Regions from separate parts of the Paenibacillus litoralis genome, predicted to be linked through region 2. Evidence: riboswitches for the same ligand, from Rfam matches in the RefSeq annotation. Region 2 holds a riboswitch; each other region holds the start of a gene.
The links. A riboswitch is a leader RNA that binds a small molecule or an ion and turns the genes downstream of it on or off. The one in region 2 is predicted to bind cyclic di-GMP.

Region 1 (3,210 bases), 3.6 Mb from region 2:
AACGGCGGCAAGCGCTTCTCCGCCTCGTTCATACCTTTCGATGACGATCGCGCAGCCTGCCATCTCTTCGCCCGGCAGCCCCAACTCGGCGGCTTGAAGCCGGTACTCCTCGCTTGCAACTCTCCCCAGCAGCAGCTTGCCGATCAGCCGTTCTTTCCGCATCGGAATGCTGTTGCGGAGCGTGTCCACCATCTGGTTGAAATTGTCGGCTAGAATCCCTATCTCGTTGTGCGGCATACGCTCCATTTTCACGTTCAGGTCGCCGCGCCTGACGCGGCTCATGAGCCGGATCAGCCTGCCGATCGGCCGTACCAGCGACTTGGATAGGAAGAACGCGATGGTCGCGACCGCGCACAGCATGAACAGTATCAAGTACAGGATCGTTTTTTTGATATACGCGACGTCCTTATAGATCAAATGCTCGGGCACGCGATTGATTATCGTATACGGATATCTCTTGTTCTGCAGGTAGGTGATGAAGAAGGATTCTCCGTCCAGCTCCGCCGCGAAGGAAGGTCCGGATTGCATATGGGATTGAATATTAATGTCATTAATCGACCCGCGCAATTGCTTATGGGCGTCGGAAGCGACAAGCCCGTTCGAATCGATGAGCCTGTTCAGCCGGAGGGCGGGATCCTGAAACAGTATGTTTTCCAGCGCTTCCTTCTTGATGCTGACCGCAATCAAGCCAAGCGCTTCCTTCCCGCGCAGCTCGTTGATCGTTCTGATCAGCAAAATATGATTACGGTCTCCCGAATAGATGCCCGAGAAGTCGATGTACAAGCCGCCCTCCCGTTCGTCCACCCTCTCGCTCAAAGGAGATCCGTAGTAATGTTTCAGCATTTCCTCCAAGCTGTTGTTCTGATTGGCTACGGTATATTTCGTCCCGTTCCGGTCCATTATTACGATCGACTGGATTTCGGAATGGGTTACGTTCATGTCGAATAGTTTGGCGTACAGGCCGTTGATCAGCTCGAACCGCCCCAGGTCTGTAAGCGCATTCGATTTCAGCAGCGTTTGTACGGAAGCTTCATAAGCGAGCGCGATCATCTGATTCGCGTACTCGTCGATTTTCAGATCGATCCGGTCCGCTATGTTCTGCAGCGAGCTTAGCACCGCCCGGTTCTCCTTCTCCGTTATGATTTTCTCCGAGACGCGAATCGTGATGCCCGAAAATACGGCGATAATCAAGACGGACAAAACGATGTACGTAAATACCAAAACGTTTCGCAGCGAAAAGAAGACGGAGTAGGCCTTTCGGAAGGCCGGCATATTTCTGTTCTCGCGCATCACGCCACCCCTCTCTACGTAAAAGACTTATTCCGATTATAAATCAAACGAGCGGAGGACGAACGAAAAAGAAGAAGGCTCGGGATCGCATCCCGGCCCCGATTCCAAAGCAAGGAGACAGCCGTCCGACCTCGATAATAGCGCTTTCATTTACACAAGCCTATCGTTTAAGCGTCTCACCGGATATAGAAAATAATGGCCAAACTCTATAGTTTCCTGTCATGTTTATAGATAAGGCGGCCGAGTTGAGACCATTCCGTCGGAAAACGCACGGGCGAGCGATTAGGCGACGCTAGAGACCGCTCAACTCTCCATCCAAAAAGCGAGGATTCTCGAGGACAATCGCCATTGAGGTCGACTTTCGATCGGATCTCCGGAAATGGCTGGTTGAGAAACGGCAGCTGTAGTTTACTTGGGATCAACGACATTCTGATCTACGGTATGGAAAGCAGCACGCTTGTCCTTTTCGGTCCATGTTATCGTATGACGAAAGACGCAGATTTTTGTTGAACAATATTGCACATGAGTCCTCTTTATCAAATCTTTATAAACGACTCGACATTAATCGACAACTATTGCGATTTCCTTCATGTACAATCATGTAAAAATATGAAATATGGGGATACGATGATACATGTTCTATTTACCTGGGCACCAGGGACATGTGGAGTAACTGGTGCAACCGACCCAATCCGTTATTTTGCGGATTGGGTTTTTATTTGGGTATTTTCCCCCCTCAGTTTTTTTGCCGGAAGGAGAAGCGCCATGCGGAAGCAAGTTCTGTTATTCGCCGTTTTATTAGGTTCGACAACATGGATTACACAAGCGTCCAGCTACACGGTAAGCATTGTAAAAGGAAACTCGTCCCTTTCCGTCTCGGGCGGCGAAGAAGCGCTAATCAAGATGCCGCAAAGCGTAGCGGCTATTTACGAGGAAGGCGCGGAAAGCATGTCCTTCGCTGTCGAAGTGACGAACAGGATGGAGGTTCCGATGCTGATTGCTTCTAAGGAGCTGCATAACGGGAATGGCGTTACGGCCGTTACCTACGGCCAAGACTTCGCGCCAGGTGAAAACGCTTATTTTACCATAATCGTCACCGGCATAACGGATAAGGCGGATCTCGATTTTAACGTACCTGTGGAGATGGCCTGGAACGGCGGACAGGCCAATATCGAGCTGAACATGAAAGCAAATGCCATTCCGAAGCCCAAGAAAAGCCCGGCTAACGCAAACCGGAAGGACAACATGCCGAGCGTTCCTCCATCGGACGAATCTTTAGAATTCGGCAGCAGCGGCAAACCGGCTATCGCCGCCGGAACAACGCCCGCTTCAAACCGCTCCCTAGAACCCGCAGCAGAATTGCCTCCACCGCAAGAAGCAAAATCATCGAACGGCTCTGTTAACGTTATCTCCGGCAGCAACGCACTCACAGCCCCCCCAAGCTTCGGCGAACCGCTCACAAGCCGCTGATGAACCTAATGCGAGAAGCAAGCGGTACACGCTCCGGCGTACTGCGAATCATCATTTTTTACAGATATGCGTCTTGGTTCTTGACCTCCCTGTACTACGTACTTAGCGGTCCGGATGCACCGATTGTGTTCAAGATCGGCGTTGTAGTCTCGCTACTCTTCGCGGCGGGCTTGGTGAACCGGATGTATGCCCATTACCGTGAAATGCTGCCGGCCTTGAAGCTGCTTATCCTATTTGAAACGATCGGTATCTTGCTGCTGCTCTTGCCGACCGAAGGATTGGCGAGCCCGTTTATATGGTATGCGCTCAATCCCGTTCTGGTGGCTGCCAGCTTCCTGCCGAGAGCGTTTTGCTGGCTATACCTAGCGGTTTACATTACGGCAGGCACCTTATTTACGCAATACTTTCATAACCCTAAGCAACTGGGAATCGGAGCGCTTATATCGGATA
Region 2 (3,210 bases):
CGCCTGCGCGTGCCCCGTTCAGCATCGTGAAAATCATATCGGCGCCTGCATCGATTTGGGCTTGCGCGACCTTCTTGGACAAGGCAGCATCGTCTTGATTGCCGGTGAAGGTTGTCACGAACCGAGCGCTCGGATTCGTATGTTTCAAGCCGTCGGCGAAAGCGGCGCGGCCATAAAAGCCAGGAGTTACGCGTGCGCCGGAAATATGTCCGACAACATTCGTTTTGGTCAACAGACCAGCCGCGGCGCCTGCCAGCCAAGCGGACTCTTCTTGCTTCACTTGATAGCTGGACAAGTTATCGCCCGTCAAATTCGTTTGCGTGTTGACGAACTTGATTTTCGGATATTCTTTAGCCACCAGCTTGACCGCTTCCGAGCTTTGGCCTGCATGCGCAATGATCATATCGGGTTTCTTCTTGGCCAATTTGCGGAGCGCATCGGCGATTTGCGCCGTATCGTGAGGGATATTGTCTACGTAGTTCGCCTTAATGCGGAACTCGTCTTTCGCTTTCATCAGACCTTTGTATGCGGACTCCATAAAGCCGCCGTCGTTCGCTTGACCTGGGATCAACAGCGATATTTTAGGCTTTTTCTTATTCTCGGACGAATGGTCTTTCTTCGCTTCGGCGGAAGAAGTGCCGAGAGGCAAAATTAGGGTGGCAAGGGCTAAGCTTGACAAAGCCAGTTTCGAAAGAAGACTTTTCATGATGTTTTCCCCATTCCAAAAAGTAGTTTTGTCCGGACAAACCAGAGAATATAACAGACTTGTGTTTTTGTCAAATAATACCGAGAAAACATAGACTTCCGGCACTGGATTTCCGTGCATACCCTATGTGGGCAAGTCTTTTTCGTTACGGTGGCCCTAGATGGTTTGTAAAAGTTTAGTTAATAGGTCTTGTGTTTTCAAAAAGGCTATATTATACTTTCGAAAGAACTTACATACCCGTATCCGATAATGGCAAACTTCTCTAAAGAGAAGGACGCAAAGCTGCGGGCCTAAGGAATGCTTGCATTCTATGGCAGCCGAGCCGCCGAAAATAGGGGGTTTCCTTGGGGATCCATCCTTTTTTGGGGTGGATTTTTTGTTGCCTTCCGACTTGCTAGGGAAGCTTGCAACGTCATTTCACGGAAACCGCGCCGTCTCCGGTTATCGCCTTGCAGGTCAAGGCAACTATACGAAAGAGGATGAGGAAGGATGCTGCCAACATGAGCTACATTCGCAATTTGAAGATTAGAACCAAAATATTCGGAATTATCGGGCTGGCGATCGTTTTCCTGCTGGTTATCGGGATCTCGGGATTCGGCGTTATGCAATCGATGGGGAACAATGCCCGTTCGATGTATGAAGAGAAGATGATGCCCAATAGCCTGATTGAAGCGCTTCTGTTCGGTAATTCCCAAATGGACGCTTTGCAGCTTGAACTGCTTCTTGCGAAGGACGAAGCTATCGTAGCCAAAATCCAACAGCAAATTACCCAAACGAGGGATAAAAATCAGGCGACGCGTAAAGAGCTTGAGCAAATCGTATTGTCGCCGCGGGCACAGGAGCAATACAAGAAATTCGTCGACCTGATTCCCAAAAACAACGAGGCGAAGAAGAAGGTCGATGAGCTCGCGGTAGCTAACAAGAAAGAAGAAGCACATAAAGAGTATGTCAATTCTTTTAAACCGATTCGTGCCGAAATGATCGCGAGCCTGGAGAACGTGGTCCAATTTAACGAAGAGGATGCGAAGCTCTTTTACGAGGAAAGCATCGATAGCTCCCGAAACGCTACGGCCGTTATCGTGATCGTAACGATATTGACGGTACTGCTGTGCTCGGCGCTTGGATATGCGATCGCCAATATGATTACCGGACCGATACGGAGCATTCAGCACTGGATGGCCAAAGCGCAAAAGGGCGATATGACGGTACAAGGCGATTATCGTTCCAAGGACGAAATCGGACTTCTGACGCATGATTTTAACGGCATGATCGCCGGATTAAGAGAAATCATCGTCAAGATCGGGACGGAATCGCAAAATTTGTCGGCTAGTTCGGAGCAACTGCTCGCAAGCTCGGAGCAATCCAGCCAATCGACCAATCAAGTCGTTCTTGCGATTCAAGAAATAGCCGCAGGTGCGGATAGACAGCTTCAGAGCACGACGGAAAGTGTTAGAGCCATGGAGGAAATGGCCATCGGCATCAATCGGATCGCCGACTTCTCGGGCAGCGTTTCCGCTATGTCCATGGATGCATCTAAAGACGCGGAGGAGGGAAATAAAGCCATTCAAAAGGCGGTCGCACAAATGGAGTCGATTCGCGAGTCGGTCAGCGATTCCGCTGTGCTTGTCAATCAACTGGGGACGCGTTCCAAGGAGATCGGGAAGATCGTCGACGCCATTACGGACATCTCGTCCCAAACGAATTTGCTCGCTTTGAACGCTGCGATTGAAGCGGCGCGTGCGGGCGAGCATGGGAAGGGCTTTGTCGTCGTGGCCGATCAGGTGCGCAAGCTGGCTGAACAATCGCGGCAATCGGCCGATCAAATTTCGAGCATCATCCGTCAGATTCAGAGCGAAACCAAGCTGGCGGTCGATTCGATGGAGAAGGGCAACAAAGAAGTCGAGAGCGGCTCGATCATCGTGCAGGAGGCCGGCGAAGCGTTCCGCAGCATTATGCAGTCGGTCCAGGAGGTTGCCAATCAAATGCAAGAGGTATCCGCCTCGTCGGAGCAAATGTCGGCCGGCAGCGAGCAGATTACCGCTTCCCTTCAGGATATGGAGAACATTACGAAATCCGCCTTTGTCAAAACGGAAAGCGTAGCAGCCGCCTCGGAGGAGCAATTGGCTACGATGGAGGAAATATCATCCGCGGTCCACGCCCTTACGGATATGGCGCAGGAGCTTCATGAAATCACGCTTCGATTCAAAAGTTGAGTAAATTTCGCTCCCATACGGAAAGCCCCGACCTTGCGGTCGGGGCTTTATTTATTAATGAGACAGTTACTCCGGCACCACCAGGCCGACCTCTTTACAAAGCTCGACCAATTGATGAACGCCATAAAATTGCTTGCGATTGCGCTGGTGAATGCTAAATAGGGCGTCTTCCGTGACTTTTTTGGCTTTCTCGATGCTTTGATGTTCCACTGCTTGGACAATTTCCTTCATATTCTCCAGAAAGTAAACGGTTCTTCGCAGGGTGCGGATGAGCAAAATTTGCCGGATGTG
Region 3 (3,210 bases), 4.3 Mb from region 2:
GGCTACTTGAGCAGGATCCAGCTTAAATACGGTTGTATTCCATTTGGCGTTATTCCCGGATAGCGCACCCACATAATATTGAAGGTCAAATCCTTTGCGGTAAGTGGCATCATTCCAATTCCCCGTAGTCGGCCATGTATATCCGCTCGGGACTCCCGGCCCGGCGAGAAGCGCTAGAGGGGTTTTAGAGAGATACACTCTATCCCATTCGCCGTCTTCTTCATCCACATCATAGCCTCTAATAAGCAAGTAGGCGCTGGTCTGAGGCGTTTTTCCAGCCGGGACGTCAATCTTGAACTCGAACGGATACAAATTGGGGGTCCCGTTTTTGATCGCAGTACCGCTTTGAGGATCACCCGCTTTTCGAAAATCTCCGGATGTCTGGTCAGCCGCAAGACGCGTGTAATAATCCAAGTCGTTATCTTTATTACTGTTTGCCGCGCCGCCACCCCAATTGTCCGTGCCGGTAAAATAAGTGCCGCCCTGCGAGCCGCTGCCTGAACCTCCTCCAGCTGCGTGCGATGGCGCCGCTGCGCCGAAAGCCATCAGCAGAGCCGTAGTCAGCGAAACGAACCGTTTGGACAGCACGCCGCGCGGACGGAGCCGGTTCCGCCATTCTCCCTCCCTATTGCCGCTTCCCATTCGTAACTTTTCTACAAAACGCATTTCCCTGCTCCTCTCCCTCCCTGTTCTATGGCGAGTCGTGTTATTCCCGTAGATTTGCTCGCCCTTTGCTGCTTCCTGTCGAATCATCCCGCTTATAGTAACAACCGCATCTGAACAATTTTTGAACAATCGGAATGGGGCGGCCAAGCGCTTTTTCTGCATTTCGCATTGTTCATTTTTTGTTCAGATTGACGTTATATGATAGGAGCATTTAGGGATTCCAACATGAATACCTGCCCTAGGAGCAGAGGCTGGCGATGAAGAAACTCCGAAATACGATATCTCGATCTGCATTCTTTCAAGCGTCGACCCCCGAGCGGTTGCCGAATACCGCGAAACAAGTTACATTATGTGGGATTTTTTCCTCTTACAAGCTGCTCGAACCCATTGTAGATTTACCCTCTGAACAAAATCTGAACGAAAAAAAGACCCCTGCGAGATGCAGAAGTCTTCCCTTTTCATGCCGGCAAACCGCTATTTGAAAATCCGCGCTTCCTTCTCCTCCTGCCTGCGAACCGAAGACAATTCGACCTGCGTCTTCAAAATAAACGCCCGAAGCGCATTTAGCCGCTCCTGGGGGAAATCCACAAACTGCGCGCCATAGTAGCAGCCTAGCTCGGATGTTTCGCGGCGGACAATTTCAGCCGTACACGACACGATCGTCCCCATCTCAAGCTCAAGACGGACTATCGTTCGTTCCGTGAGCCTGCATTCGCTGCCGACCGTAAAGCCGATGCCGCTAACGCTAATATTGACGACCGTTAACGGAATCGCATCGGTTGCCTCCGGACTTCGCGAATCGTTTGCCGATTCGATCGACAGGATCGAGCCCTTCATCTTAACGTCTACCCGAAAATGCTCCCGCTTCTCTGAAAATTTCCGCTGGTTTTCCGGAGGATTTATGACGATGAGCGATCCATTATCCTTCGCGATAATCGTAGACTGGAACATGAATATGCCTTCCGGCGAATAAATCGTCAGCTTAACGGCATCTCCCAATTCAAACTGCTTATAATCGCCGATCTCGATTTCAACCATATCTCCCTCGACAACAGCGAGTACGCCGGTCGACACGTAATCCTGTTTTTCCACCACGGTGCGGCAGTGCATCAATATCGATGACCTTAGTGTTTTTTGATTGCTGGTATCTACGAATTCGGAACGATTCCGGGTAACAGACGTACCTGACATACTGCATCGACCTTTCTCAATCAATGTGGAGAAAATTTTACGGGTAACCGTCAGGTATGCGCCGGCGTTGGCCCACCCGGATATAACCTGTTGTACGCGAACATAAAAAAGCCGCTCCGAAAGAGCAGCCGACGCATGCTTGCGTGTCCGATCCCATTCGGCAACCAGGCTGTCATGGCTCCGCATATGCGAAGCTTTAGACCCTGTGGCTTTGCGTCCTTGCTTTTCAGCAAGTTTGCCATTATCGAATATCACTTTATGTTAAAAAGGGGTACCAAAGTCCTAAAAAATCGTTAATTTCAGTATAATCGGGTTGCACAGGGTAAGCAATCGTCTGCAAAGCCTATCCACAACGCCATCCCCATCCTGACCGCTTTATTCACATGTCCGGAAGGCCGTTTACCGGCTCATTCTCCCTTATCGTTTCCCGTTCTTACGGGAACAATGCCGACTTGCCCTCAGGAACGGCCCGGCGTACAATGAGAATACCGCTTTCGTTGTCCACACTACCAACAATGTTATCCACAAACTTATACACAGCATGTGCATAAGTTTGAAAATTCGCGGTTTCCGTCCACAGTGGATAAGTTTCCTGCTTGCGGGTTTATCCCCGTTGGGGACAATTTTAATAGGAATTTGGCGGATACACGCCGCTCTACTTACGCCCATGGCTGGGCAAGCCGTACATAAAGAGGTGTTCCCTTGGAAGAAGAACATATCGTCTGGATGCGCATCGCGATGGAAGAGGCGGAGAAAGCCGCTGCAATCGGCGAGGTGCCGATCGGCGCCGTCATCGTCCGAGACGGAGAAATTATCGGTCGCGGCCATAATTTGCGCGAAACGTCGCACGACCCGACAGCCCATGCCGAAATGATCGCCATCCGCGAAGCCAGCCGGGCTCTTGACGCCTGGCGGCTGCTCGACTGCCGGCTTTACGTCACGCTTGAGCCTTGTCCCATGTGCGCGGGGGCTATCGTACAGGCTCGTATTCCGCATGTCATATTCGGCACAAGCGACCCGAAGGCAGGCTGCGCGGGAACGCTCATGAATTTGCTGCAGGAAGATCGCTTCAATCACCGCGTCGAGCTTACGCAAGGCGTGCTCCAGGAGGCATGCAGCGAGCGGCTGTCCCGCTTCTTCCGCGAGCTGCGGGAAATGCGCAAACAGCAATCTGCCGCACAAGCATCCGACTAAACGGGTTACCGAAGCCTGAGCGAAGATCGTCATCGTTCGGGCTTCAGGATTGTTTGCCCGCGAAATCGTTGCCGATGTTTTTAGTATGCCGTTATGAAGTAACTTTCCCTCGAAAATTTCTAGGAGGTCCCCAACTTGTTCGCCGTACTTTATAAACTT

Region 1: another riboswitch for cyclic di-GMP. It lies ahead of ACKGJP_RS03220 (hypothetical protein); the one in region 2 lies ahead of ACKGJP_RS18210 (methyl-accepting chemotaxis protein).
Region 3: another riboswitch for cyclic di-GMP. It lies ahead of ACKGJP_RS00180 (flagellar brake protein); the one in region 2 lies ahead of ACKGJP_RS18210 (methyl-accepting chemotaxis protein).

Annotation. Positions count from the first base shown of each region.
Region 1 covers NZ_CP176395.1:735,773-738,982, reverse strand. Annotated here, with positions in the region: gene ACKGJP_RS03225 (helix-turn-helix domain-containing protein) at 1-1,290, opposite strand, end outside; cyclic di-GMP riboswitch class II at 1,902-1,987, shown strand; gene ACKGJP_RS03220 (hypothetical protein) at 2,056-2,760, shown strand; gene ACKGJP_RS03215 (sensor histidine kinase) at 2,760-3,210, shown strand, end outside.
Region 2 covers NZ_CP176395.1:4,371,844-4,375,053, forward strand. Annotated here, with positions in the region: gene ACKGJP_RS18205 (BMP family protein) at 1-706, opposite strand, end outside; cyclic di-GMP riboswitch class I at 948-1,036, shown strand; gene ACKGJP_RS18210 (methyl-accepting chemotaxis protein) at 1,207-2,919, shown strand; gene ACKGJP_RS18215 (TioE family transcriptional regulator) at 2,986-3,210, opposite strand, start outside.
Region 3 covers NZ_CP176395.1:38,323-41,532, reverse strand. Annotated here, with positions in the region: gene ACKGJP_RS00185 (S-layer homology domain-containing protein) at 1-666, opposite strand, end outside; gene ACKGJP_RS00180 (flagellar brake protein) at 1,141-1,761, opposite strand; cyclic di-GMP riboswitch class I at 2,014-2,107, opposite strand; gene tadA (tRNA adenosine(34) deaminase TadA) at 2,560-3,051, shown strand; gene ACKGJP_RS00170 (ABC transporter ATP-binding protein) at 3,187-3,210, shown strand, end outside.